DNA from 2 places in the Synechococcus sp. LTW-R genome. Region 1 is predicted to be linked to the other one. Evidence: predicted binding sites of a transcription regulator. Region 1 holds the regulator's gene; the other holds the start of a gene.
The links. Region 1 encodes HrcA, which represses chaperone genes, less so after heat shock. Its sites were predicted from a motif close to TTAGCACTCNNNNNNNNNGAGTGCTAA; they were not measured.

Region 2: the regulator HrcA is predicted to act here: its motif matches at 2,476-2,502, upstream of groES (co-chaperone GroES).

Annotation. Positions count from the first base shown of each region.
Region 1 covers NZ_CP059060.1:2,116,275-2,120,539, forward strand. The annotation lists gene H0O22_RS11705 (hypothetical protein) at 1-19, shown strand, start outside; gene trpB (tryptophan synthase subunit beta) at 35-1,306, shown strand; gene H0O22_RS11715 (heat-inducible transcriptional repressor HrcA) at 1,299-2,297, opposite strand; gene H0O22_RS11720 (ABC transporter transmembrane domain-containing protein) at 2,336-4,265, opposite strand, start outside.
Region 2 covers NZ_CP059060.1:2,338,118-2,342,382, forward strand. The annotation lists gene H0O22_RS12880 (rhomboid family intramembrane serine protease) at 1-359, opposite strand, end outside; gene atpC (ATP synthase F1 subunit epsilon) at 434-844, opposite strand; gene atpD (F0F1 ATP synthase subunit beta) at 861-2,321, opposite strand; gene groES (co-chaperone GroES) at 2,592-2,903, shown strand; gene groL (chaperonin GroEL) at 2,952-4,265, shown strand, end outside.

The DNA.
Region 1 (4,265 bases):
AGTTCCTACCCTGGACTGAATCCGCGCGCTCCTGGTGACCAGCACCGTTCCTTCGATGACGTCGGCCCAGGGCGCCCCCGACCCGGCGGAACTGGCCCTGGAGTCCAGGCCCAACAGCATGGGTCGCTACGGCCAGTTCGGTGGTCAGTACGTCCCCGAAACCCTTATTCCCGCCCTGGCGGAACTGGAGCAGGCCGCGGCGGAGGCCTGGAAGGATCCTGCCTTCACCGACCGGCTCAACCATCTGCTGCGCACCTACGTTGGCCGGCCCAACCCCCTCTATGAAGCGGAGCGGCTCAGCGAGCACTACCGCCGCCCCGAGGGCGGTCCGCGCATTTGGCTGAAGCGTGAGGACCTGAACCACACCGGCGCCCACAAGATCAATAACGCCCTCGGGCAGGCCCTCCTGGCCCTGCGGATGGGCAAGAAGCGGATCATTGCGGAAACCGGTGCCGGTCAGCACGGTGTGGCCACGGCCACGGTCTGTGCCCGCTTCGGCCTCGAGTGTGTCGTCTACATGGGCGCCGAGGACATGCGCCGTCAGGCCCTGAACGTCTTCCGGATGCGCCTGCTCGGGGCCACGGTTCAGCCCGTGACGGCGGGCACGGCCACTCTGAAGGACGCCACCAGTGAGGCGATCCGCGATTGGGTGACCAATGTGGAGACCACCCACTACATCCTCGGTTCCGTCGCTGGCCCCCATCCCTTCCCGATGTTGGTGCGTGACTTCCACGCTGTGATCGGCGAGGAAACCAAGCGCCAGTGCCATGAGGCCTTCGGCCGCAACCCCGATGTGTTGGTGGCCTGTGTGGGCGGTGGCTCCAACGCCATGGGGCTGTTCCATCCCTTTGTCCCCGACACCAACGTCCGCTTGATCGGTGTCGAAGCCGCCGGCGACGGTGTCCCGACGGGCCGCCACGCCGCGACCATCACCGAAGGCCGTCTGGGTGTGCTCCACGGCGCCATGAGCCTGCTGCTGCAGGACAGCGAAGGGCAGGTGCAAGAGGCCCACTCGATCAGCGCGGGCCTGGACTATCCCGGCGTGGGCCCCGAGCACAGCTACCTCAAGACCATCGGCCGGGCCGAGTACGGCGCCGTGACGGATGCAGAGGCCTTGGACGCCCTGCAGCTGCTCTGTCAGCTCGAGGGCATCATTCCCGCGCTGGAGACCGCCCACGCTTTCGCCTGGCTCGACAAGCTCTGCCCGACCTTGGCCCCTGGCACCGAGGTGGTCCTCAACCTCTCCGGCCGCGGCGACAAGGACGTCAACACCGTGGCCGATCGCTTCGGCAGCGCCCTCAGCTGAGCAGGCGGTCGAGATACCCCGCGACGCCTTCTACCGCTGAACGCGCGGTGGAATAGGCCATCCGCATCGGACCGATCAGGGCCACCTGGCCGCTCGCTCCGGTGCGGCTGCCATAGCTGGCCTGCACCACGGCGCAGTGCTGCAGGGCGGGATGGGGATGCTCTGAGCCAATCCAGACCCCACCGTGACCGCTGGCGGCTTCGCTTTGCAGGACCTGCTGAGGCTCCAGCTCCACGAGCTGCAGCAGCGGTTTCAGGCTCGAGCTGCTTTGGAACTCGGGTTGTCCGAGCAGCCCGGCCACCCCGAGGCTCACCGCCCCTTCGCCGCCACCGCCCCGGGCCAGGCTGTGGCTGCTCAGGCCCTGACGGAGGAGTTCGCCGCTGCTGCCCAGTTGGCTCGGCAGGGCCTTCCAGTTCAGGCGGCCGGCGCCCCCTTGGAGTTGATCGCTGGCCCAGCGCTCCAGGGCCGGCACCTGGGCCCCGAGTTCCTCGGGCATCCGCAGGTTCAAGCAGCTGGCCGCCGCCCCCTTTTCCACGAGCAGCACCAGCAGCCGGTCGTTGCTCGGCACCAGGCGGAGCGTCTCGAGGCTTCCCCCGAGTTCCTGGGGCCGCGTGATCAGGCTCATCAAGCCCGTGAGGTCCGCGAGGCGGCGGGCGAGTTGCAGCAGCAGGTCATCCAGGGCCGCCCACTGGAGACTCAGTCCCGTGAGTTCGCGGCTGAGTTGGCTGGCGGCGGCCCCGGGGGCGGGCAGCAGGCAGTCGACGTAGTGGCGATAGCCCAGTTGGCTCGGGACGCGGCCGGCGGAGGTGTGCGGTTGGGTGAGCAGTCCGCGCTGCTCCAGGGCGCCCATCGCCGAGCGCACCGTGGCCGGGCTGGCCTTCAGGCCAAAGCGCCGCACCAGGGTTTGGCTGCCGACGGGCTCCGTGGTGTCGACGTAGTGCTGCACCGTCGCCTGAAGCACCTCCTGTTGCCGGCGGGGCAGGGGCTGCAAAACGGTGCATCAGAGCCGCTGGGCGGATGCTACGGGGCCTAAACGCTGGCGCGTGCTGAATGCAGGAAAAAGCGGCGGTAGTCCGGGTCCTGATCCAGCAAATCCAGGAAGCGATCGCGGTCCAGCCGCAGCAGCAGGCCATCCCCCCGTGCCCGCACCGTGACGGCCCGTGGTTGGTCCTCGATCAGGCCGGCATCGCCGAAGAAGTCCCCCTCTTCCACCAGCCCTTGCTTGATCGGAATCCCGCCCCAGAGGTCGTCTTGCAGCACCTCCAAGGTGCCGGCCACCACGACGTAAAAGGCATCCGGCGCGTCCCCTTCGCGGAAGACCTCCTCGCCGTGGCGGATGCGGTCGCTGACAAATTCCGCGGCCAGCCAGTGCAACAGCTTTGGATCCACCCCATGGAAGAGGGGGATCGTGGCCAGGCGCTCGGGCGTGATCCGCACCCGTTGCGACAGGTTGAAGCCGCTCATCTGGCGGTGCCAGAAGGAGGCATAGAGCCCGCCTGCGGCCAAGAGGTCGTTGTGGTGCCCGAGCTCCACCACCTGGCCGCGATCGATCACGGCGATCTGATCCATGGCCGCCGCCGCCCGCAGCCGGTGCAGGACGGAGACCACCGTGCGGCCCGCGCTGAGCCGGCGCAGGGTGGCGTTGATGGCCTCTTCGGTGCTGGGGTCGAGGGCGCTGGTGGCCTCATCCAGCAGGAGCAGCCTCGGGTTGCGCACGATTGCCCGGGCGATGGCGATCCGTTGCTTTTGGCCGCCGGAGAGGCGACCGCCGCCGGAGCCCACCGGGGTATGTAAGCCCTCCGGCAGGGTCTGGATGAGGTCCCCCAGCTCGGCGGCTAAGGCCGCCTCCAGCACCTCCTGATCGCTGGCCTCGAGGCGGCCCAGTCGGATGTTGTCGGCGATGGAGAGATCAAAAAGCACCGTCTCCTGGGGCACCAAGGCCACCTGCTCAAGCCATTGGCCGCGGTCGGTCTCGCTGAGGGGAATCCCATCGACCCGCAGGCAGCCGCGTTGCGGTTCGATCTGCCGCAGCAGCAGCCGCAGCACCGTGCTTTTCCCCCCTCCGCTGGGACCCACCAGGGCCAGGGAGCTGTTGGCGGGGATGGTCAGGTTGAACTGGCTGAGCCCGCCGCCACCGGGGTAGCGGAACTGCACCTGCTCGATGACCAGCTGCTGCCGCAGGTCCGGTGGGCGGGGCTCAATCCCCCGGGCCACCGCCGGCCGTTGCTCGGAGCGCCGCGCCGCCGGCAACTCGTGCTCCAGCAGGTTCAGGGCGGTCGTGGCGGCCTGCAGCGGCAGCAGGGAGGCCCCCAGTTGCCACATGCCACTGACCATGGCGGTGGCGATCCCGAGGGCCGAGACCAGTTGCCCGACCGTGAGCTGTTGCTCCAGCACCAGCCAGGTGCCGAGGGCGAACACGCTGACCAGGGTGAGCATCGCGGAGGCGGTCAGGGCGGCCTGCTGGAGGCCCGACACCGCCCCGACCCGTTGGGCCCAGCGCATCAACTCCCGGTTGCGTCGATTGAATTCCGAGCGGGTGGGACTGCGCAGGCCAAAGAGATCCACGAGCTCCCGGCTGCGCAGGCGCTCGCTGGCGTAACTGAGCAGCAGGCCGGCCTGCTCGACCCGTGCCTCTTCCCGCCGGGCCAGGGCCGGGGTGAAGGCCACCTGACTGACAAGCAGCAGCGGGGTGAGCACGATCGCCACCAAGGCGAGCCGCCAGTCGCTGGTGAAGAGCAGCAGAACCCCCAACAACAGCTGGGCCACGGTCCAGGTGAACAGCGGCAGCTGGGTGACCACCACGTTCTCGAGGGTGGGAATCTGCAGGGCCAGTAGGCCCTGCTCACTGCCTTCGCTGCTGCCGTCGCTCGGGTTGGGTTGCTCCAGGAGATGCCCGAACAGCCGCTGGCGAAAGCTTGTTCCCAGTTGGCTTCCCAGGGCTGCAAACAAACGGATGGAG
Region 2 (4,265 bases), 220 kb from region 1:
GGAGCGGTTGGGCGTGGTGCGGCTGTTGAAGCAGGAGCAGAGCGTTCGTTTACCGGCGACTCTTGGCCGCAGACCGCGTCGAGCAGATCCTGCAGCTCGGCTTGCACCTCGGCGGAGTAGGTCTGGCGGATGTGTGCGCCCAGGCTGGCGCGGGCACTGGCTTGGCTGGCGCCACTCCCATGCAGGAGTTGCAGCAGTAGGGGCTGATTGGCGAGGTCCCGGATCGGCCCTTTGAGGCCGTCCTCCGCGCCGATGGCATCAATGAGGCGGTTGGCGATCGCCCGACCGCTCTGGAGCGCCTCAGGGTCCTGGATCAGCCATTGGCGCAGCTGCCTGCCGAGAGTGGTGCCGAGGCCCATGGCTTGGGATCTGTGGGCTGAGCATAAAAAAGCGCCCCCGCGGGGGCGCTTGAGCGATCAAGGTGAGCCTGGACTCACTTGTTGAGGGTTGCGGCCTGCACCCGGGCGCGGGCACGGGAAAGGGCTTGTTGGGCCTTCAGCTTTTCGGTGCTGGCGGCTTGACCTTCGAACTGATTGGCGGCCGCGGTGGCTGCTTCCAGTTCTTTGTTGGCTTCATCAGCATTGATGGAGCTGCCGAGTTCAGCGGTGTTCACCAGAACGGTGACTTCATCCGCTTCGATCTCAGCGAAACCACCCTGAAGGGCAATGGCTTTCCAGTTGTTGTTCTCGCGAACCCGCAGCACCCCGTAGTCGAGGGCGGTGAGTAGGGAGACGTGACCGGGAAGGATGCCCAGTTGGCCAGTGGTGGAAGGAAGGATGACTTCGTCGGCGGGGCCGTCGAAGACGCTCTGGTCTGGAGCCAGAACGCGGAGGGTAAGAGACATCAGCTAACGCTCCGGATCAACCTTTGGCGTCGGCTTGGATCTTGGCGGCCTTGGCCTTCACTTCATCGATGTTGCCAACCAGATAGAAGGCAGCTTCGGGGAGGTGATCCAGTTCACCGGAGAGGACCATGTTGAAGCCCTTGATGGTGTCCTCGAGCTTCACGTACTTACCGGGCATGCCGGTGAAGATCTCAGCCACGAAGAAGGGCTGGGAGAGGAACTTCTCGATCTTGCGAGCGCGGTCCACGGTGCGACGGTCTTCCTCGGACAGTTCGTCCAGACCCAGAATCGCGATGATGTCCTGGAGCTCTTTGTAGCGCTGCAGGGTGGACTGCACGGCGCGGGCGGTGCGGTAATGCTCGTCACCCACGACGGAGGGCTGAAGCATGGTGCTGGTGGAGTCCAGGGGATCCACAGCGGGGTAGATGCCCTTGGAAGCCAGGCCGCGGTTCAGCACGGTGGTGGCGTCCAGGTGAGCAAAGGTGGTGGCAGGTGCGGGGTCGGTGAGGTCGTCCGCAGGCACATACACAGCCTGAATCGAGGTGATCGAACCCTCGAGGGTGGAGGTGATGCGCTCCTGCAGGCCACCCACGTCGGTGCCCAGGGTGGGCTGGTAGCCCACAGCGGAAGGCATGCGGCCGAGCAGTGCGGACACCTCGGAGCCGGCCTGCACGAAACGGAAGATGTTGTCGACGAACAGCAGCACGTCCTGCTTGTTCACGTCGCGGAAGTGCTCAGCCATGGTCAGAGCCGAGAGACCCACGCGCATGCGGGCGCCGGGGGGCTCGTTCATCTGGCCGTAGCAGAGGGCCACCTTCGACTTGGAGAGGTCGTCGGCGTTGATCACGCCGGACTCCTTGAATTCCTCGTAGAGGTCGTTGCCCTCACGGGTGCGCTCACCCACGCCACCGAACACGGACACACCGCCGTGCTCCTTAGCGATGTTGTTGATCAGCTCCTGGATCAACACGGTCTTGCCCACACCGGCGCCACCGAAGAGGCCGATCTTGCCGCCCTGGCGGTAAGGAGCCAGCAGGTCGATCACCTTGATGCCGGTTTCGAAGACCTTGGGCTTGGTCTCGAGGTCGGTCAGCTTGGGAGCTTCGCGGTGGATGGGAGCGGTGGCGGTGGCCTTCACCGGACCCTGCTCGTCGACGGGCTCGCCGAGCACGTTGAAGATGCGGCCGAGGGTGGCTTCACCCACGGGCACGGAGATGGGGGCGCCGGTGTCCAGGGCTTCCATGCCGCGAACCAGGCCGTCGGTGCCGCTCATGGCCACGGCGCGGACGCGGTGGTCGCCGAGCAGCTGTTGAACCTCAGCGGTCAGAGCAACGTCTTGACCAGCGGGGTTTTTGCCCTCGATGCGGAGAGCGTTGAAAATCTTGGGCAGCTTGCCGGCCGGAAATTCGACGTCGATCACCGGTCCGATGACCTGCCGGACGAGGCCTTTAGTGCCGGTGGCAGTAGCAGCAGCCATTTAAAGGAGAAGTAGCAGGGCGCGCAGCGGGACCAATCCCACTTGAAGCGGCGCAAACATACCACCGCGCCCCGTCGCTCCGTCACCCCTCCCCAGCCCTGTTCGGTCACCCGCCCCGCTAGGTGGTTGTGGACGAGGGAAGCGCGCCCATAACTTGGCACTCAAGGGATGCGAGTGCTAACTCGCGTTCCCAGGCGTGATTACGCCGCGACCCTGGCAGCGTCTCTGGCGCCATGCCAATGGTTTCGCCACCCAACCCGAATTCCATCCATGGCTGCTGTTTCCCTCAGCGTTTCCACCGTCAAGCCCCTGGGCGATCGCATCTTCATCAAGGTCTCCGAGTCCGAAGAGAAGACCGCCGGCGGCATCCTTCTGCCTGACTCCGCCAAAGAAAAGCCCCAGGTGGGTGAAGTGGTGCAGGTGGGCCCCGGCAAGCGCAACGACGACGGTTCCCGTCAGGCTCCTGAAGTGAGCGTTGGCGACAAGGTCCTCTACAGCAAGTACGCCGGCACCGACATCAAGCTCGGCAGCGACGAGTACGTGCTCCTGTCTGAGAAGGACATCCTGGCTGTCGTCAGCTGAGTCCGACCCGTTTTTTCCTAACCCCACTTTTCGCGAGAACCGCCTCCCATGGCTAAGCGCATCATTTACAACGAGCAGGCTCGCCGCGCTCTGGAAAAAGGCATTGACATCCTGGCCGAGTCCGTTGCCGTGACCCTCGGCCCCAAAGGCCGAAACGTCGTCCTCGAGAAGAAGTTCGGCGCTCCTCAGATCATCAATGACGGCGTCACAATCGCCAAGGAGATTGAGCTCGAGGATCACATCGAGAACACCGGTGTTGCCCTGATCCGTCAGGCCGCCTCCAAGACCAACGATGCCGCCGGTGACGGCACCACCACCGCGACCGTCCTGGCCCACGCCATGGTCAAGTCCGGTCTGCGCAATGTCGCTGCTGGCGCCAACGCCATCACCCTGAAGAAGGGCATCGACAAGGCTGCTGAGTTCCTGGTCGAGAAGATCAAGGAGAACGCCAAGCCCATCAGCGACTCCAACGCGATCGCTCAGGTCGGCACCATCTCCGCTGGCAACGACGAGGAAGTCGGCCGCATGATCGCCGACGCCATGGACAAAGTCGGCAAAGAGGGTGTGATCTCCCTCGAGGAAGGCAAGTCGATGACCACCGAACTGGAGGTCACCGAAGGCATGCGCTTCGACAAGGGCTACATCTCCCCTTACTTCGCCACCGACACCGAGCGGATGGAAGCGGTTCTGGAGGAGCCCTACATCCTGCTGACCGACAAGAAGATCGGTCTGGTGCAGGACCTCGTGCCCGTGCTCGAGCAGATCGCCCGCACCGGCAAGCCTCTGCTGATCATTGCTGAGGACATCGAGAAGGAAGCCCTGGCCACCCTCGTGGTGAACCGTCTGCGTGGCGTCCTGAACGTGGCCGCTGTGAAGGCCCCTGGTTTCGGCGATCGCCGTAAGGCCATGCTCGAGGACATCGCTGTTCTCACCAACGGTCAGCTGATCACCGAGGACGCAGGCCTCAAGCTGGAGAACACCAAGCTGGAGATGCTGGGCACCGCCCGCCGCATCACCATCAACAAAGACACCACCACCATCGTGGCCGAAGGCAACGAGGTGGCAGTGAAGGCCCGCTGCGAGCAGATCCGCAAGCAGATGGACGAAACCGACTCCACCTACGACAAGGAGAAGCTGCAGGAGCGTCTGGCCAAGCTGAGCGGCGGTGTGGCCGTGGTCAAGGTGGGTGCCGCCACCGAGACCGAGATGAAGGACAAGAAGCTGCGCCTCGAAGACGCCATCAACGCCACCAAGGCGGCCGTTGAAGAAGGCATCGTTCCTGGCGGTGGCACCACCCTGGCCCACCTGGCTCCCTCCCTCGAGGATTGGGCCAAGGCCAACCTTTCCGGCGAGGAGCTGATC